Regions from separate parts of the Psychrobacter sp. P11G5 genome, predicted to be linked through region 4. Evidence: predicted binding sites of a transcription regulator. Region 4 holds the regulator's gene; each other region holds the start of a gene.
The links. Region 4 encodes PhoB, which activates phosphate uptake and scavenging genes when phosphate is short. Its sites were predicted from a motif close to TGTCATNAANCTGTCATAA; they were not measured.
Positions count from the first base shown of each region.

Region 1: the regulator PhoB is predicted to act here: its motif matches at 2,954-2,972, upstream of pstS (phosphate ABC transporter substrate-binding protein PstS).
Region 2: the regulator PhoB is predicted to act here: its motif matches at 2,606-2,624, upstream of AK825_RS10010 (porin).
Region 3: the regulator PhoB is predicted to act here: its motif matches at 2,347-2,365, upstream of AK825_RS03955 (inorganic phosphate transporter).

Region 1 is NZ_CP012533.1:2,616,880-2,622,213, reverse strand. It holds gene pstA (phosphate ABC transporter permease PstA) at 1-489, opposite strand, end outside; gene pstC (phosphate ABC transporter permease subunit PstC) at 556-1,509, opposite strand; gene pstS (phosphate ABC transporter substrate-binding protein PstS) at 1,719-2,882, opposite strand; gene AK825_RS10565 (2Fe-2S iron-sulfur cluster-binding protein) at 3,545-4,201, shown strand; gene AK825_RS10560 (xanthine dehydrogenase family protein subunit M) at 4,198-5,190, shown strand; gene AK825_RS10555 (xanthine dehydrogenase family protein molybdopterin-binding subunit) at 5,193-5,334, shown strand, end outside.
Region 2 is NZ_CP012533.1:2,485,817-2,491,150, reverse strand. It holds gene AK825_RS10025 (porin) at 1-273, shown strand, start outside; gene AK825_RS10020 (porin) at 484-1,545, shown strand; gene AK825_RS10015 (IS5 family transposase) at 1,540-2,292, opposite strand; gene AK825_RS10010 (porin) at 2,722-3,858, shown strand; gene AK825_RS10005 (hypothetical protein) at 4,050-4,832, shown strand; gene AK825_RS10000 (CTP synthase) at 4,996-5,334, shown strand, end outside.
Region 3 is NZ_CP012533.1:912,695-918,028, reverse strand. It holds gene AK825_RS03960 (aminotransferase class I/II-fold pyridoxal phosphate-dependent enzyme) at 1-362, shown strand, start outside; gene AK825_RS03955 (inorganic phosphate transporter) at 542-2,149, opposite strand; gene AK825_RS03950 (ATPase) at 2,873-4,615, opposite strand; gene AK825_RS03945 (hypothetical protein) at 4,933-5,334, shown strand, end outside.
Region 4 is NZ_CP012533.1:3,091,577-3,096,910, forward strand. It holds gene AK825_RS12620 (DUF3820 family protein) at 1-462, opposite strand, end outside; gene AK825_RS12625 (M23 family metallopeptidase) at 667-1,257, shown strand; gene phoR (phosphate regulon sensor histidine kinase PhoR) at 1,326-2,426, opposite strand; gene phoB (phosphate regulon transcriptional regulator PhoB) at 2,489-3,193, opposite strand; gene dtd (D-aminoacyl-tRNA deacylase) at 3,392-3,847, opposite strand; gene asd (archaetidylserine decarboxylase) at 3,969-4,808, shown strand; gene AK825_RS12650 (DUF1287 domain-containing protein) at 4,924-5,334, opposite strand, start outside.

The DNA.
Region 1 (5,334 bases), 470 kb from region 4:
TTGGCCTTTTACCATCAATGCATAAATAAAGAGACCAATGACAATCGACGGTGCAGAGAGCAAAATATCATTTAAGAAGCGTGTCACTTTGCCAAGCATGCTGCCCTGAGAGAACTCAGATAAATAAATCCCTGTCATCAGGCCAATAGGCGCGCCGATAAACAATCCTGAAAACGCCAACATGACTGAACCGACAATGGCGTTGCGTAAACCGCCTGCACTCATAGGAGGTGGGGTGTCGGCGGTAAAAATAGGCATTTGCACTATACCTTGGAAACCTTCAACGAAGAGCGTAAATAAAATCCAAAACAACCAAAATAAGCCAAAAAACATCGCTGACATCGCAAAGCCTAAACCAAGCTTATTGGCCCAGCGCCGTTTGTTATAAAGGCGCTTGTTATAACGACCTTCAAAACTGTTTTTAATAGGTAAGCCATTATTGATTGCGTCGATTGCGCTGTTTGCATTAGCCGCGTTGTTAGAAGGCATAGAACTTGTTTCCCATATTTTTATCAATACCAATAACCATCGAAATTTACCGAGGTAATCGAACTGCTATCGATTACCTGCTTTTTGATCCATGCGCATCAGCATGAGCTTAGCCAACGACAGCACAATGAAAGTGATGACAAATAGGATTAAGCCTAAATGTAACAACGACGCCAGATGTAGCTCACTAGAGGCTTCTGCAAATTCATTGGCAAGGGCTGAGGTAATGGTAACCCCAGAAGTAAATAAACTTGGACTGATATTAAAGGCATTGCCGATAAGGAAGGTCACTGCCATGGTCTCGCCAAGGGCACGACCCAGTCCCAAGATGACACCACCAACGACGCCAGCTTTGGTATAGGGCAAGATAATCTTAAACATGACTTCCCATGTCGTCGCACCCATGCCATAAGCCGATTCTTTTAATAAATCCGGTACCACGGAAAAGACATCACGCATGGTGGCCGCGATAAAAGGAATAATCATGATGGCAAGTACCAGTGAAGCGGTAAACATGCCGAGTCCCATTGGCGCACCCGTAAATAGCTTACCGATGATAGGCAGTGGACCGACGTGTTCAATAAACCACGGCTGAATGTGATCGCCAAAAAAAGGCGCAAATACAAACAAACCCCACATACCGTAAATGATAGAAGGGATACCTGCTAGCAGCTCAATAGCGATACCAAGTGGCTTTTTTAAGAAATTCGGGCACATCTCGGTCAGAAATATCGCAATACCAAAGCTGACTGGCACGGCAATTAAAATAGCGATAAACGAAGTGATCAGCGTGCCATAAATAGGCGCTAGCGCACCGTACTCATTGGCAACCGTATCCCAGTTATTACTGGTATAAAAGCCGAGACCAAATGTTTGAATGCTCGGCCAAGCCCCAATGATTAGAGAGACTAAAATGCCGCCCAATGATAAGAGAACGAGGATGGCAAAAGCCTTGGTTGCATTGACGAATAGCGCGTCGTAACGTTTTTGTTTAGCCAGTTGGGACCTTAGGTCATTCATAAGTGTCTCAGCATTAAATAGGGTTAAATCAAAAGGTTCAAAAAGATTAATAAGGTCTTATCACAGCAAACTAAATCTTATTAAGTAGCGCTATCGATATGCATTATCGGCTCTACTTATAAATTTACTGTGATAAAACCTCTTAAACAACTACCGGAGAATAATTGTTTAAGAGGGTAATTCGAGAATCATTACCGGGTTTTTAAAAACTATTGAGCTGGTTTGTAGACGGGTTGACCATCGCTGCCTTTGACTTCATTCCACTGCGCTTTAAAGAGCGCAACAGCGGTATCAGAGAAAGGAACATAATCAAGTGCCATGGCACTATCATCGCCTTGAGTGTAAGCCCAATCAAAGAAGTTCAACACGCCAGCCACTTGCTGCGGATTCTCTGGCTGCTTATGCACTAAGATAAAGGTTGCCGCTGCGATTGGCCATGCTTGCTCAGTCTCAGAGTTGGTGATGACTTTATAAAAGCCTGCTTGCTGTGACCAGTCGATATCACCTGCCGCTGCAAAGGTCTCAGCAGATGGCTGCACGAAGTTGCCAGCCGCATTTTTTAGTGCAGCATGTGACATGTTATTTTGCTTGGCGTAAGCGTACTCGACGTAGCCGATAGAGTTTTTCATACGATTGACGTAACTTGATACGCCTTCGTTACCTTTACCGCCAGCACCAGTGCTAGAGGTCGGCCATTTGACTGTTTTATCGACACCAACGCTATCTTTCCAGTCAGTTGAAACCTTAGCCAGATAATCGGTAAAGTTAAAAGTCGTGCCTGAACCGTCCGAGCGGAACACGGTAGTAATAGCAGCGTCAGGAAGCGTTAAGTCCGGATTCATAGCTTTAATTGCTGGGTCATTCCAGTTGCTAATCTTACCCAGATAGATATCTGCTAACGTTGTGCCGTCCAATTTTAACTGGCCTGGCTCTATGCCATCGATGTTTACAATCGGTACTACGCCACCGATAACGGTCGGAAACTGAATAAGTCCTGCTGCATCCAACTCTTCAGGTGTCATCGGTGCATCGGACGCGCCAAAGTCTACCGTTTTTGATTGAATTTGTTTGATGCCGCCTGAGGAGCCGATTGATTGGTAATTCACTTGACCACCAGTCGCGGCATTGTAGTCATAAGACCATTTGGCATAGATAGGTTGCGGGAACGAAGCGCCTGCACCGGTGATATTCATAGCGATGTTTTCAGCAGATTTAAAATCGGTTGCTGACGAGGAGGTTGTTTTGTTAGTTGTTTCTGTGCTGGTTACGGCGCTACTACTATCAGCAGCTGACTCTGCGGTGTCGGTTGATTTATTACAAGCTGTAAGTACTAAAGTGCAACTAACGGCTACTGCTAATAACGAATAACGCATGTAAGACTCCTAAAGTTTGACAACAGTGCAAAATGTACTTCCTGTGAGATGTGTCGTAGTTTGCCAAGCTTTGATGACAGTTTGATGACAATAGGAAATTTATCTTATTAACAGTGAAATTTTAGATTGGTCGTTATAAGTTAATGACTATATAAAATGACTATATAAAAGGTTGAAGTAAGATGAAAAGTGAAATTAAGCCAGTTGGAATTTTAGTTCAGTAAGCGCAAATGAGAAAGAGGCAGATTTTCTTGAGCGTTAACATTTTTTTCCTATCTACTACAAAAAAACAATATCCTAAGCTGTGCCAAGCATATTAATGTATAGCTTGTTTTGAGCTTATTTTTCTATGTTAATTATGATGTTAGGCTGTATTTAATACCTGACAGTAGCTTGACAGTTGACCAAATAACGGATTATTTGAGTCGATTTTCATCGTATTGATAGGCTGATTTGTCTCCGTTGATAAGAGACTGTAAAGGAATAGGAAGCTGCCAATAAAAAGTCACTAAGGATTTATAAGCTAAGAACAATTAAGGAAAAATAACCTCAATACTTTTTAAAATTTTAATGATTAACAGCACGTTAATTAATATTGAATAGATGGATGAATAGCAATATCTCATCTGGAAACTATCATCATCCGCCAGCGAGAAGCCAGCATGTCTACTTTGACGTTAACGATTAATAAGCAGGATTATCAGCTTGATAATCTCGACCCGCGCACGACATTGCTCGATGTCTGCCGCCAACATCTACAAATCACTGGACCCAAAAAAGGCTGTGACCACGGTCAATGTGGTGCCTGTACCATCCTCATTAATGGCGAGCGCGTGAATTCATGTTTGACGCTAGCGGTCATGCACGATGGCGATGAGATTACGACGATTGAGGGTATTGGATTGCCTGAGTCGTTATCTGAGTTGCAGCAAGCCTTTAAAGATCATGACGCTTTCCAGTGTGGATATTGTACCCCTGGGCAAATCTGTTCAGCGACGGCACTGATAGAAGAGGTCAAACAAAACTGGCCAAGCCACGTCACTACTGATCTGCAAAATCCTGATGGGCTGTTAGTACAAGAAATCGCTGAGCGTATGAGTGGCAACATTTGTCGCTGTTCCGCTTATCCCAATATTATTAAAGCCATCTCTCAAGTTTTAGAGAACCAAATAGCCGACAAATCTACAAAGCCTGTAAGTAACTCAGTACAAGGCTCAGAAGTAACCGGTATTTGGTCGCCGCCGCCAAGTGAGGCGCAGCTAGGTAACAAGTCGTCGAATAATAAGACTGCCAATAGCACATCAGGAGGCCGCTCATGAAACGCTTTGAATATATTCGTGCCCTTGAACCGCAGCAAGCGGTTATGTTTGCTACTCCTAAAGAAGCCTCATTTATCGCAGGCGGTACCAACCTCTTAGATTTGATGAAGCTAGAGATTGAAACGCCAACTAAATTGGTTGATGTGACGCGCTTAGAATTACAACAGATAGAAACGACTGATGACGGCGGACTGCGTATCGGTACGCTGGTCAGCAATAGTGATTTGGCTGCCCATCCTGATGTCATTGCAAATTATCCGGTATTGTCTCGTGCAATATTAGCTGGTGCAACTGGACAGCTACGTAACAAAGCCACGACTGGCGGTAATTTCTTACAGCGTACTCGTTGCTACTATTTTTATCAGACAGACAGCGCCTGTAATAAGCGTAATCCGGGCTCAGGTTGCCCTGCTATTGAGGGTGAAAACCGCACTTTGGCAATTTTAGGCACGAGCCACTCTTGTATCGCTCAGCATCCATCCGATATGGCGGTGGCGATGCGTTTGCTTGATGCCACCATTGAAACGGTTAAAGCGGACGGCTCAACTCGCAAGATTGATGTTAAAGACTTTTATTGTTTGCCAAAAAATACGCCGCATATCGAAAACGTTTTAGAGTCAGGCGAGCTTATCACTCATGTGGTTCTGCCAGCGCCTATCAAAGGTATGCACACTTATGACAAAGTGCGTGACCGTGCCTCTTACGCGTTTGCCTTAGTATCTTGTGCAGCAGTAATAGACGTTGATGATAGCGGTAATTTGGACACGGTTCGCTTAGCATTTGGCGGTATCGGTACTCAGCCATGGCGCAATGAGGCAGTCGAAGCATTATTAACTGACACCGATGGCAATGATGGTGTTATTACGCAGGCGGCGGATTTATTATTAAAAGATGCCAAGGGTAGTGGTCAAAACGATTTCAAAATACCACTGACACGTCGCTTATTAAAACAAGTTATTCAGCGCGCATTAGCGGGCAAGGGAGCATAATCATGTCATTATTGGACTCAGTACTTCCAGCAGAATCGACCAAAAAAATGACCATGGATAAGCCTGTTGACACTTTGTTCGACAAAACGGCAAGCAAACTGGTTGGTAAACCCATTAATCGCGTTGATGGCTCATTAAAGGTCA
Region 2 (5,334 bases), 610 kb from region 4:
AATTTTGCCCGTCCAGCCTCTGTTTATATTCAGTATGACAAAACCGACAATATCAGTGGTCTTGAGAATAATGACTCAAATCAAGTCGTTGTAGGTGGCAAATATGCGTTTAAAAATAATATGATCGCTCATGCCTATGCTGGTCTAAATTCAGCGGAATTAAACAATGGTCGTTTTGGTTCGAGAGACGAAGACGGCAATGTTAATGAAATCGACTTACGTGGTGATATTGATGTACTCGCTATCGGTGGCGGTCTAGAATACTTATTCTAGTAACAGGACAGTGCTAGTCTAGTACTAGCTTTTATATAGCTGATATACCAAAAGACTCATCCTCCGGGGTGGGTTTTTTTATCTAAATTTTATATTACTGATTTATCTCAATATCCATTTACCTGTGACATATATGAGGAGTTATAACAATATGATGGTAACTAAATATCAACCTTAGTGCGCTTAGAATTGAAAAAATGGAAATATGCTATGAAAAAATTACTTTTAGCTTCATCAATCGCCGCTTTATCTGTATCTACAGCTCAAGCATCACCGATTATCTATGGCAAAGCATTTGTTAGCGCCAACTATGTCAGTGCTTCACTTGATCGCCAATCTATGGACTCTCCTAATGACACTATAAATATCAGTGAAGACAGTGGTTCAGTACAAATCGACTCCCATTCTTCACGCCTAGGCTTTAGAGATTCTGAGGCAATTACGGCTAATACTGATGTGATTTATCAATTAGAATATGGTGTTGAAATTGACAGCAGTGGTGAAGACAACATCGGTTTTAAAAGCCGTGATACCTACCTAGGTCTAGTAAACAAAGACTTTGGTGAGTTTCGCTTTGGTCGTAACTATTCAGTTGTTGATTACGTCAATAATGTCACAATCACTGAAGGTTATTGGGATAATCTTGGCTCTAGTAGCCTTGATGACAATGATTCTTTTAGTGACGCTTTAACCTTAACTGATGGCGACCGTATTAATAATTCCATCGTTTGGATTGCCCCTAAATATAACGACTTGCCCCTCAATCTAGTCCTACAGTATGGCGCTGATGAAACTTTTTTATCTGACAGCAGTGATAGTAAGAGTGGTTTTGGGGCTTCGTTGATGTTTGATCGGGGTACTGGCTTTAGCGCTGGGGTAGCTTATGATAAAGATATGACCATCAGTGGTGACATTATCCGCGGTAGCGCTAGTGTCGACTTAGGCAAATATACTTCACATCCAGTAATTATAGGTGCGCTATATCAAGAAGCTGACTATGATGGTAGTAATATCTTTAATTCTGCAACAGAAAAAGGTTTAATTTTGAGTGCTGAGCTGGGTCTAACTAACTTCCCCCGTCCAGCTGCTGTTTATCTTCAGTACGACAAGACTGACAATCTGGGTGGTCTCGATAACAATAATTCGAATCAACTCGTTCTAGGTGGCAAATACATGTTGAGGGAACATATAATTGCTCATGCTTACGCTGGTTATAACTCTGCTGATTTAGAAAACGGTCTAGTTATATTAGGGCGTGTTGAACATTCATAATTTTAGCCAGATATAAGCACAAGCAAGAGCGACCGTATTCTCATAACTCTGTCTTAGCTTATCAAATCTGGTGGCAACCGCTCTATACTGTTTTAGCTTAGCGAAAGCATTTTCTACTAAATGTCGTGCTTTGTACAACTCCCAATCCATATGGTCGTTAGAGGACTTGGTGTTTCGTTTCCGAGGGATATTATTACAAGTTGCTGTTTGTTCAATATACTCTCGTAGTGTGTCAGAGTCATAGCCTTTATCTGCACATACAACGTCTGTCTTGCTCAAATCAACCTTATCTACTAAGTCAGATGCGACTTTAACATCGTGGGTTGTGCCATCTGACAGAATAAAGGTAATCGGATTGCCATGAGCATCGACCGCTAGATGAATTTTAGTGGCACGTCCTGCGACACTCTTACTAATGGCTTGAGCAGCTTCATGACGACCACTACTGTGCTGATGTGCCTTGATATGAGTACCATCTATAAATACCCACTCAAGGTCAGGCTCTCTGATAACTAAAGCAAATAGTCCAATGAGCTTATTACTGCGAAACCAGCGTTGATAAGCCTTGTAGACAGTATTGGGCTTTCCAAAGTAAGCCGGTAAATCGCGCCAAGGACAGCCGGTTCGCATACGATAAAGGATGCCCTCAATGGTCAGTCTCAGATTTCCTTTGTCATAGATATTAAGTTCTAGTAATATAGGTCTTAGTCTTGTCCAGTGTTCATTTTTGAGCATAGTACGAGGCATAGCGAACGAGATCTTTTTTGTGTGAGAACTTAAAGATTACCCGTTCGCTATTTTTTTTGCCAGAAATTTATACTCAATGTTCAACACGCCCTAAACGAGTTGGAGAGTAATAATGAGGCTGAGCTTGTTGCGGCACATGGTAGCGCTGATGTACTCGCTATCGGAGGAGGGATAGAATACTTATTTTAGTCTGAACCTTTAAACATCTAGTGTGTTCAAAAACTCATCCTTCGGAGTGAGTTTTTTTATGCGATAAAAAGATACAGTCTAAAATTAAGTAATGCGAATAGTTACAGGTATGTAAATTTTGTTTTTTCATCTTACTGTCATATTGGATTGCTATATTTATGTCTGACTAGTTCAGTAACTCTTTATATATCAGCTAACCTTAACCAATTTATCAAAAAAATTGTAAAGTGGAGATGTCTTTTGAAAAAACTATTTTTAGCCTCATCAGTCGCAATGCTATTAGTATCTACAGCTCAAGCGGCACCGACTGTTTATGGCAAAGCATTTGTTACCGCCAACTATGTCAATGCTTCATTCGAACGAGAAGCTATGGACGATAGTAGTATAAGCATTAATGAAGACAACAGTTCAGTAGAAATCGCATCAAAATCTTCACGTATTGGTTTCAAAGGTTCTGAAGCCATGACTGCCAATACTGATGTGATCTACCAATTAGAGTATGGAATCAAGGTTGATGATAGTGGCAGCAGTAACATCGGTTTTAAAAGCCGTGATACTTATCTGGGTCTAAAGAATAAAGACCTTGGCGAATTCCGCTTTGGTCGTAACTACTCAGTCGTTGATTATATCGATAATGTCACGGTCAATGAAGGTTACTGGGACAATGTGGGTGCTAGTAGTTTAAGCAAAAATACACTAGCCAATGCTTTAACCTTAGCTGATGGTTACCGAGTTAATAACTCTATCGTCTGGAAAGCGCCTAAATACAATGAGTTACCATTAGAGCTTGCGTTGCAGTATGGTGCTGATGAAGACTTTATATCTGACGATAATAGTCGTGACAGCGGCTATGGTGCCTCATTACTATTTAATCCAGGCAATGGCTTTACGGCTGGTGTTGCTTATCAGAGTGATCTGGCTACTAAAAATCCCAGTAGTACTAATACGGGCGGCGATATGATCCGTGGGACGGCTACTGTCGATCTAAGTAATTATGTTGCTTATCCAGTAAAAGTGGGCGCTCTATACCAACAAGCTGATTTTGATGATACTAATGAAACTGAAAAAGGATTGATATTAAGTGCTGAGATGGGTCTAAGTAACCTCGCTCGTCCAGCCTCAATATATGCACAGTACAATAAAACGGATAACTTAAGAGGCATTAATGAAAATAATTCAGATCAAATCGTCGTAGGCGGTAAATATAGCTTTAGAAAGAATATAATTGCACATGCTTATGTCGGTAATAACACTGCAGACTTAAAAAATGATCTTTTCATTGCTGGTCAAGATGACGGTGATAAAGATATTCTTGTCAGAGCGCGTGGTGATGCTAGCGTCTTCGTGGTCGGTGCTGGTCTAGAATACAAATTCTAAATTTCTTGTTATAAAGTAAGATGCACAAAAAGAGGCCTATCAAAATTGATAGGCCTCTTTTTGTGCATCTTAATGCTTTCTTAACGGCTTTAGGGTTATTGTTTAATAAGTTGGCTTTCTAATATCAGTATTGTTTGTAAAGTAAATAAATTTATTAATTAAACTGAGTAGTAACTCAAAGAGGCATAAAAATGAACAAATCTATGTCAGGTGATTACACGGCTACTGTAAAACAAGCATTAGTAAAAGTACCAGAGGTCACGTTACTATTTTGGATAATAAAAATAGCGGCGACTACCTTAGGGGAGACAGCGGGCGATGCACTATCTATGTCATTGAACTTAGGGTACATCATAAGTACAGCAATATTTGCCGTCATATTTACTATCGCAGTCGCCACCCAAATCAAAGCAAAACAGTTTAATAAGTGGTTGTATTGGGGTACTATCGTCGCGACCACTACTCTTGGGACCACAATTGCAGATTTCGTTGATCGTTCTTTAGGGATTGGCTATGCTGGTGGGTCGTCATTATTATTCATAATGTTAGTTCTATGTTTAATAGTTTGGCGAAAAACTATGGGCAGTATCAGTGTTGATAGTATTGTGTCACCTAAGGCTGAGGTGTTTTATTGGACGACTATTATGTTCTCTCAAACACTAGGCACAGCACTTGGTGATTGGGTAGCAGATAGTAAAGGCATGGGATATACCACTAGCGCCATTATATTTGGAAGCTTGTTAGCGGTAATCGCTGGCGCTTATTTTTGGACAAAAATATCTAGAACGCTATTATTCTGGTCGGCCTTTATTCTGACCAGACCATTAGGGGCAGTACTAGGTGACTTTTTGGATAAACCTATTGATCATGGAGGCTTAGCACTAAGCCGTTTTGGAGCTTCAGCAGCATTACTAGTCTTTATAATTGTCTGTTTATTGGTGTTTAAGCACAGAGCCAGTGCTAAGTCTCATTAAAGAGGATCTAAATAACTTTGTATCGGTTAGCTAAATATACCAAGAGCCTATAAGCGCACGATATCGCCGAAACTTAATAATTTAATAGAGTTTGTGCTTTTGCCCTATATTTTATGGCGTATTTTTAGTAAAATCCTCTTTTACCAATTACCGATAGAGTACTATGACCAAGTTTATATTTGTGACCGGTGGGGTAGTGTCCTCACTAGGGAAAGGTATTACCGCAGCTTCCCTTGCTGCGATACTCGAAGCGCGCGGCGTGAGTGTAACGATGACCAAGATGGATCCGTATATTAACGTTGATCCAGGTACGATGAGTCCGTTCCAGCATGGCGAGGTGTTCGTCACTGAAGATGGGGCGGAGACGGATTTAGATTTGGGTTATTATGAGCGTTTTTTACGCCATTCAAAGATGAGTAAGAGTAACAACTTCACCAGTGGTCGCATCTATCAGAATGTCCTGAATAAAGAGCGCCGTGGTGAATACCTAGGCGGTACGGTA
Region 3 (5,334 bases), 1.2 Mb from region 4:
TGGGTGGCTATCAAAGTATGAAAGAATTAACTTCAGAAAAAGGACGTTTACATAAGCAACGCGAAATGGCTGTTTCACGTCTTAATGCTATCAAAGGCATTTCTTGCACCATGCCTCAAGGCGCATTTTACTGCTTTCCAAAGATGGATCCTGCCGTTTATCCTATAGAGGATGACATGCAGTTTATGATGGAGCTGCTACTAGAGGAAAAAGTATTAATGGTGCAAGGTACTGGCTTTAACTGGGATGCACCTGATCATTTCCGCGTGGTGTTCTTGCCCAACCTGCATGATTTAGAAGACGCTATGGATCGCTTAGATCGCTTCTTTGCCAAAAAACGCCAGCAATTCGGTACTGCTTAAATCTAGGGTATGTCATCATCTAGATCGTGAGGCTTAAAATGGCTAATTGATGTCACGCTCTAAATACTCAGCTTTAACTTGAATACAAAAAAACGCTTATCTGCAAAATACGGATAAGCGTTTTTTATTGTGTTTACCTAACTCATAAAGTCTGATTTACCAACTTTACAACCTTAGCATTAAAAGATGTTGACCAATACGATATAACTGATTGCAGACATTGAAGCCGCTGCAGGAAGAGTAACGATCCAAGCCAGACCAATTGGCTTCATGAGTTTCCAGTTGGTATCTCTATTAACAATACCAATACCCAGTACCGCACCTACTAAGGTATGGGTGCTCGATACTGGCAGACCCATCGTCGATGCACCCATAACCACAGCAGCGGCAGCCAATTCAGCTGAGAAACCAGAAGCAGGATGCATTTTTGCCAAATTTGTACCCACTGTTTGGATAACTTCTTTACCAATGAACCAAAGACCAACAATAAGTGCAACACCAAAGGTCAGCATCACAGCAGGTGGTACCGCAGCTTCTGTGGAAATGCTATTAGTACGAATCACATCCATGATCGCTGCAAATGGACCGACAGCGTTAGCGATATCATTTGAACCATGACTAAATGCAAAGGCTGATGCGGTAAAGACCTGCATCCAGCTAAACATAATAAACGTCGCTTTGGTCAAGTCTTCTTTATGTTTACCACGGATACTCTTGGTATAGATAAAGGTCGCGAGCCACACCAACGCCGCTATCATCCCCATGATTAAAAAACCCTGCAGGGTCGTCAAGCCGTTATTGACGTTTTTCAAGCCTTTAAAGACGACTAGAGAAGTCATTACTGCGCCACCTGCAGCGGCAATAATAGGTACCCATTGTTTGAGTGCTTTTAGCGTGTCAAGGTTACTGCGCTCGTTTTCAATTTCATAAAGCCGTTTATAATAATCGGTTTCTAATTCTTCAACGATACAATCATCATCTTTGTAGATTTCTTGGTCACGTAACATCGCTGAAGTATAAGCGAGTTGCTCTGACTCTGTTAGAGCGTCTAAAAACTCTTTATGATTTTGCTTTAAGGTTTTTTTGTTGCCTTTGAGTGTCGCAATGTGCGCCTCTGTTTTATCATTATATTCAATGATGTTTTTCTTAATCCGTCCATATAGGAGGTAGGACAGAACACCACCTAGTAGCGGCGACAATACCCAAGAGATAGCAATAGTTCCAACGGTTCCCCAATCTACCGTTGATAGCGCCATCTCAGTACCGCCCAGAGTGATGCCAAGGACAATGGAACTACCAACAACCCCACCGATAATGGAGTGCGTCGTTGAAACTGGTAAGCCTTTACGCGTAGCAAACAACAGCCAAAATGCAGCAGCAATCAAAGCTGAAAGCATGACATAGATGAACTGATTGGGCGTGACACTCAGACCATCTAAATCGACAATCCCGCTTCGAATAGTATCGGTCACTTCACCGCCAGCCAGTACTGCCCCCGACACTTCAAATATCGCTGCCACACATAACGCTTGCGGGATAGTCAAGGTGCCAGAACCTACTGAGGTACCAAAAGAGTTGGCGACATCATTACCACCGATATTGAATGCCATGAAGACACCAAAAGCCGTCGCAACAATGAATAGCGTTGTCTGTTGACGCAGGGTGTAATCGAATCCCCACCATAAAAAATAGCTGGTCATCGCAATCAGTAAAATAGCAAAAAATAGATTGATTCTCATATTGCCAACTGGTTTGGTCGGCTCTGTAGAACTGCTGCTAATACCCATAAATTAATACGCCTTGCGTAAGCTGATTGAAAATACTTGCGATTGATAACATTGCAACGCATAACACTATCTATGTCAGAGGAGGATTAAAATCATGACATCATATGCGCGACATGGTTCTTTTGAATACTGTTTTAAAGCACTGCTTTAAGTACTTTTTTAGAAATTTATTGGCTTGTAGATTTTTATCGATTTTTTGTCATTATATTGACTTTTTCACGTTATAAACGTGCGATAGAAATTAGAGCGTCTAACATACTACTAAGCCGCAAGGTATAACGCTAAATCATTTGATTAAAGCATCTTGCGGCTTAAATATTCACTCATGATAGCTATGTTCATGATACTGTCAATTTTAACAACTCAATTATTGCTATTAAATAAGGCTAATAACCCATTTGTAATATAACTTTGCGCTGAAATTAGCAGATTGCTTATTCAGCCATTGCGAGCACGTGCCTATTATATTAAATAATTGAACATAATGCATAATGATACTATAAGATTTGTAACTGAAGATATCTGCATCAGCTGTCTTTATACTGCTTACTTTTGCTTAGGCTAAATAAGTATATATATAGAACCTTTAGTTATTGTTGGCCCTATTATCAATATTCACGGCGAATTGTCAAAGAAAACATATAAGGTATTAATATCAAGACGTTTTAAACCCAATCTCTTTTCAGTTGCTTTGTAATAATGCTATCGTACTTAATGTAATATCTATGAGCGGAATTTTAGTTGTGCAATAGCATGGTCTAGTACCTCTAAACGTGCACGACGCTTTTCGTTAGTTGCAATTACGCACCACGGTGTATCGATTGTATCAGTACGTGCCAGCATATCAGCCGCTGCTTGCACATAGTCTGGCCATTTATCACGGTTGCGCCAATCATCATCAGTTAGTTTAAATTGCTTATGCGGGGTCTCGCGGCGATCTTCAAAACGTTTTAACTGCTCTTTTTTATCGATAGCAAGCCAGTACTTTATAACAATCGTTCCTGCTGCTGTTAGATCTGCTTCAAAACGATTGATTTCATCATAGGCGCGCTGCCAAACTGCCTTGTCTGTTAACGCCTCGACACGCTCCACCAATACTCGTCCATACCAAGTACGATCAAAGATAGCGATACGGCTTATACGATCAGTCTGCTCATTTGGCAGACTCGTCCAAAATCGCCACAAATATGGGTGCTGCAACTCATATAACATCGGTGCGCCAATATTATAAACTTGGTACTCACGTGGATCGAGTGGTGCGACAAGCCGTTTAATAGCACCGCCCTTGCCAGCAGCATCCATTCCTTCAAAGGCAAATACCACATGACGACCCTTGCGTGCACGTAGTAACTCTGCAAGCTTGGCCTGCTTCTTCGCAAGTTGCTTATTATAATCTGACTTATCTACATCTGGAGCATCAATCTCTATAAGCTTCTCAGGTATCTTTACAGGTACAAAATTCCTAGATTCAGGGTTTTTAGATGCAAAGTTCTGATTGCTGTTATCGCTATTGTTATTAATGTTATTAGTGTTGTTTTCGCTAGCATTAGTGGCTTTATCAGCCATTCCATCGGTAATTTCGTCAGTAGCCTTGTCATCATCTGCAGGCACGTTACTCGCAAGCGCCATCTGCATAGCTTGCAATACTTCATGACAAAATTCAGTCGCGGCCTGCGACTTATCACTACCATCAATAATTACCCAGTCATCTTGTTGCCTTAATAACGCCGCTGCAACATGATTAAACTGCGCTAATATCTCGGTATCACTCCAATCAATTTGATATAAAAATTGTGGGTCGGCCTCTTTATCCTTTAGACGTGCCTGCAAGGTATCCACATCAACATGAAACCAGCACTTCAGTATCTTGGTTTGGTTCGCCGCTAAATCACGCTCAAATATCTGCAACTTAATCAGCTGCTGCTGCAAATAATCTTGCCATTTAGCAATAGGTAGCATTTGATGTTTATCTGAATCATTGTAGTTAATAGCTTTATGCTTAGAGCACTTATCTTTGGAATGTTTACTTTTATTACGCTTTGATTTTTTACAATCCTCATCCTGAATGGCTACGGTTGCCATATGCATCACGTTATATAGCAGGTCAGCATACCAGTTGCCAAAATAAACCATGACATCACCATGACGCGGCATGGCCTTTGTATGAGCTTGCCAAATAGGTTGGTATTTGAGAGGCGGGTGACCAATCGTTGCTTCTACTTTCAATAATCGCGGATCGACCCACTGGCGCAATTGCTTGACAGCAGTGCCCTTGCCTGCCTGCTCCATCCCATTGACCAGCACCAGAAGCCCGGTTGGTTTATTGACGGTTGGCGGCGTTTGTTGTCGGGTCGCTCGCAAGGCATATTGTGCAGTCACCAATGCCAACCTAAGCGCATCCTTATCCATCGAAAACTGACTCAGGGGATTGAGAGTCAAACGCTGATCTATCACTTGCTTGCTCATTTGATTGTTTACCGTTTTTAGCTTCTGATCTTTAGATTGCTCTTTATGCTGAACAGGATCTTGTTTATTATTAGACATATCTTAATTCCATTTTATCTTTATAAGCGCTTTTATTAATTATTACTGTTTAATAATAATAGCATCCGTTTGAGCAGGAAATAACAGTGCTATGTAACAGTTTGACATTTGTATTCTGTGTTAATTTCTTTTAAGGTAATATATTACGTTAGCGATGCTATTTACGACTATTTATAACTTTAAAATAAAAGCCATTTCCATTTAAAAAATACACATTTACCTATACAGGACGGATTGCTATGTCTGCTTTATCTGAATTACAACAGCATTTAACGCGCTATTGGGCATTACCTTATCACGATGATGAAGCATTACATGCTAAGCTTAATGACGTACAAGCATGGCAACGCGCGCGTATTCAACGCACCCATTCAGAGCTATTTGAGCAGCCAAACAACAAGCCAATGGCAAGCTATTTTCTCACTAAACTATATGGGGGTGAGGAGTTTAAGCTATTGGCCAAACAACTAGAGCGTATTCTTCCAAAAGCGAAAAAGCTTGAGCGACTTGCCAAAGAGTCCGTCTTAGAGACTGGTACTATGGCGGTACAGGCAGCTATTTTGGCGATTGAGCTGGATATGCACTTGGCGCAATGGTTGCTAGAGCAAGATCTACCAGTCAATGAAGAGAATATGCTTAAA
Region 4 (5,334 bases):
GCGCTCGCAGCAGGCTTGATAGAGCAAATAACACATGCGTGCATCACCTAGCGCATCATGAGCAGCAACCGTCATCCTGCTTGCCTCGCCTTTTCCTAGTAGTTGCTCAATACATTTGGACTGTCCATAAAAACGCCACTCTGGAAAAGCCACGCGCGCTAGCCGCACGGTACATATAAGCTTGGCAGATGGGCTGCCAATTACTCGCCAATCAAAACGTACATTATGACCAATCAAGTACGTTGGTAACTCGAACTCCTCCAAATCAAAACGCTCAAGCCCAGCCACATCATCATCAGTAATGCCATGAACTTTAATCACGATTGGTGATATAGGACGACCGCTATTAAAATATTTCATCCACTCAAATCCAGTCATCACATTGATGGTCGCAACTTGGATAGGTCGTGGATCTCGACCTTGATCGGTTTCAGTATCGATAATAAGTGCAGTGTCAGTCATAGAGATTTGGCCATATATAGCAGCATTTATTTTTACATGGTATTTTATCTACGTGATGTTTTACGCAGAATTTTAAAAGAAACGTTATATTTATGGGGCTAAAAGCCAAATATAACAACTAAGCATAACAATGCGATACAAACGTTATAGAACAAGACTCCTATAATATCAATGTAAACAATAACAAAGATTTAAGAGAAATTAATGCCATTAGATAACAAGCATCAGCACCCAAAGTCTGCATATTTAAGCCGTGTGCTAAGTGTGCTCATTAAGGCTGCTGTACTATTGACCTTATTATTTGTATTCGACAAACTACTACCGAGCATCAGCCAACAAACACAGTCGTTTGTAGTAGCGAAATGGCAACAACTTAGCTTATTACAACAAGAACTGCCCACAGAAAACAGCCTACCCAGTCCGCTACCAGAACAGCATCTAACTGATACATGGGGCGCTGCACGTAGCCAAGGCCGTACGCATGAAGGTATTGATATTTTTGCACCGCGAGGCACGCCAATACAGGCAACGACGCAAGGTATCGTCAGAAAAGTTGGTGAAAATAATTTAGGTGGGAAAGTAGTCGTCATCGTAGGTCCTGGCGGCGCAGGACATTATTATGCGCATTTAGAAGATTATGCCGACATCTTACCTAATGAATGGGTTGATGCTGGCGACATAATTGGCTATGTCGGTGACAGTGGCAATGCAAAAGGCACACCGCCACATGTGCATTACGGTATCTATATCAATGGTAGCGCAGTTAATCCTTACCTACTTTTACAAAAAGATTAGCACGCATAGGGGTGTAAAACTGGCCAATACTAACGGCTGCTTACATATGGTAGAGATCGACTGTAGTATCAGTCCGTATGCGCTGACCGAACATGGGCAGCTGGGAATACTGCACTAAAAGTCGAGCCTTTGCCTTCCATCGACTCAATTTGCAAGTTGGCATCATATTGATACAAGACGTGTTTCACAATCGCTAGTCCCAACCCAGTACCACCTGTGGCACGACTGCGACCACTATCAATGCGATAGAAGCGCTCCGTCAAGCGCGTAATATGCTGCGGCGCTATACCAATGCCATTATCTTCGACGGCGAAGCGGCAGCCGTCTGATGTTCTAGTCCAGCTAATAGCTATATTGCCACCTTTTGGCGTGTACTTAATGGCGTTAATCACCAAGTTAGATAAGGCACTATTTAAGTACATCTCTGACCCATACAATCCATCATAGGTGTCTATCTGCAGGTGAATGCTATGATTATATTCTTGGTTATAGGCCTGCGCGTCATCATAGATATGAGTCAGTAGCTTGGTCATATCGATATAATTCAGCTCATGGGTTTCTTCGATTTCGATTCGAGAGAGCAGCAATAAGTCATTAACAATTCTATTCATCCGTGCAGTCTGCTGGGTCATCAGCTCAAAACCGCGCCGCCACTGCGATGGCATGTCGGGCTGATCTGAAAAGTTTTCGAGATAGCCCATGAGCACTGTTAGTGGTGTTCTGAGCTCATGCGAGACATTTGCCACAAAATCGCGGCGCATCTCCTCTAAATGATGCAAGCGAGTCACATCATAAATAATCAATAACTTCTCGTCACCAAAAGGCGTGAGCTCACATTTCAAATAACGCTTAGGGTCTCGCCATGACGCCATATGAACCCCATCGTTAGGTGTGGTCATCGTCTGATAGTACTGACGAAATTCAGGTACGGTAATGAAGTCAAAAATGCTCTTGCCCTGATCGGCTGCTTGCAGTAATAGCAAATCCTCTGCGGCCTGATTCCACCACTCCAGACTATCATCATCATTCAGCAAAATTACTGCATCTTGTAGTGCCCGTAGTGAGCTTCTGATTTTCTTAAGTTGACCCATTACTTCTTGCTGAGCAACTTGCTCTTGCTTTCCCTTTTCTTGCTTACTTTGTTGCTCGTTTTCCGTAGGCGTTATCATATAATTCATTATCCTTACCACTATCTACTGCGTTATGATTCACGTGCCGTTTTTTAAAATGGTTATACTTTTTCAATGAGACTAGAGAACCGATAACCCGTACCACGAACGGTTTGAATTAAAGTATCGCAGTCGTGGGGCTTCAATAATTTACGTAAACGCCTGATGTGTACATCAATGGTCCGATCTTCAATATAGACATTACCGCCCCAAACCTGATCTAGCAATTGTGTCCGCGTATAAGCACGCTCTGGATGGCTCATAAAAAACGCCAACAGCCTATATTCTGTTGGACCAATATCAACGACCTTATCGTTAGCCATAACGCGTTGGCCTTTGGGGTCTAGGCTCAGTTTACCTATTTCGATAGGCTTATCAGCACTCAGCGCACTACTACGACGCAATACCGCTTTAATTCTTGAGATTAATTCACGTGTTGAAAAGGGCTTGGTCATATAGTCATCAGCACCAGCATCAAGGCCATGAACCTTACTATCCTCTTCACTTTTGGCCGTCAACATAATGACCGGTATCTCAGCGAGCAATTCATCACTTTTGAGCATGCGACAAAAATCAATGCCGCTTTTATCTCCGGGTAACATCCAGTCTAATAAGATCAGCGCAGGACGATGATCCACCACTTGTTGATGCGCTTCTGAGACATCAGCTGCCTGCAAACTATCAAATCCGGCCATCTCCAATGTCATCACAACCATCTCACGAATCGCTGGTTCATCTTCGACAATCAAAATCTGCTCATTATACATACGACAACCTTATTATTAAGCATTGGTAAAAGCTATATGATACGGAAATTTAGGGTGCAAAAAAGGCGATAAACATTCACTAATGTCTGCTTATTAAACGGATTAATTATGACAGTTTGATGACATTCGCGTTTTAAACTTCTAGGGCGTGTACTCATTTTAAAAATGGTAATAAAAATGAGTACACGCTTTAATACCTTATACTATTTCTAATAAAAAGTTTAGCGGCCCATCATTGATACTTTCGACCTGCATATCAGCAGCAAACTGACCAGTTGCAATATCAGGATATTGGGTCTTAGCATAAGCGACTAATTGCTCAAACAGTACTTGTGCTGCATCAGGCGCCATCGCGCCGCCAAAATCAGGGCGACGGCCTTTGTCTGTCTTCGCCATCAAAGTAAACTGCGGTACCAACAACAACCCGCCCCCTACCTGCTGCACGTTTAAATCTAGCTTGCCATACTTAGCTGGATCATCATGATTATCAAAAATACGATAAGTGAGGATTTTATCGATCATCCGCTTTGCATTCTGCAAGTTATCGTCATGCCCTAAGCCAATATATGCCAGTATTCCGTGCTCAATTGAGCCTATACAACATTCATCAACTGTAACACTAGCACGATTTACCCGCTGAATAAGTGCTTTCATAGATTACCTCCTTAAACAATTATGGTCATACGATTGAGTGCTGACCATGATAAAATACAAACACTTCTTATTATTTTCCAGCTCTATCTTCTCATCTTAATTATTATTCTGGTAACCCGTTATGACTTTATTTACCACTATCCAGCAGTTTGTACCGCAGCAAAAGATCAGCAAAGTGGCCGGACGTTTAGCCGCCAGTCGTCATCCTATGGTTAAACGCGCCTTTATTCGTAGCTTTGCCAAAGCTTATAACGTAAAGTTGGATGAATATGAACGCCAGAGCCTCAACGCTTACGAAAGCTTTAATGATTTTTTTACCCGTGAGCTCAAAGACGATGCCCGTGCTATCGATACTACCATTCATGGCATCGCAAGCCCTGCTGATGGCATAATTTCCCAGCTCGGTCAGATAGAAGACCACAAAATGCTACAGGCTAAGGGTCGATACTACGACATCGGACAGCTACTTGCCGATAGTGAAGATGGCAGCTATTTCGCTGATGGTAGCTTTGCTACTGTCTATCTAGCTCCTAGCAACTATCACCGCGTACACATGCCATTTGCGGGAACTTTGACTAAAACTCGCTATGTGCCTGGCACACTGTTTTCAGTCAATACTACCACTGCCGCCAATATTCCTGACTTGTTTGCACGCAATGAGCGCTTGGTTTGTATGTTCGATACGGCATACGGTAAAGCAGCAGTTGTAATGGTCGGAGCCATGATTGTCGCCGGTATCGAGACCGTAGCGACAGGCAAAATTACGCGAACCGATGATATTCAAGAAGCTGATCATGACATGAAACTTGAAAAAGGTGATGAACTTGGCCGCTTTTATTTAGGTTCAACCGCTATTGTCATATTGCCCAAAGCTGCAAAAGCTGACTGGCAAGATAACATGATGGCTAATAGTTTGGTACAAATGGGTCAGCTGTTAGGTATGGCCAATACTGACAAATAAAATACCACTAAAAAACCCAGTCAGTAGCAAGTATTTATTGCTATTGACTGGGTTTTATTTTTCTTATAGATTTACTGTGCTTTCCGAGAACGTCATACTAAAGTTATCGTCTACGTTAATAACGAAAGTGCTTAGTAATAGGATAAGCAAAAAGGATATTCTCTTCTTGAGTACCGCTTCCGATGTTATGAATAATTAGCGGCGTACCATCGGCGGCCTTCTTATCTGAGACGATACCAATATACGGCAAATTGCCGTCTGGTAGTCGCCATGTCACAATGTCTCCTGCCAAAAAACTGTCTTTATCAGTGATAGATAGTGATTTACCATGATTATCAAAAAACACTTCGAGGTTGGGCACACGGCGATGATCGATGTTTTTATCTGGTGATTTTAGACCCCAAGTCTTTGGATATTCCGACCAATTTGACTTCATGTCGTGATTAACCAGCTGCTGTAAATCTATATTTTGTAAACGATACGCGCGCACAATTACATCGGTACTTATGCCCGTATCCATTGGCAC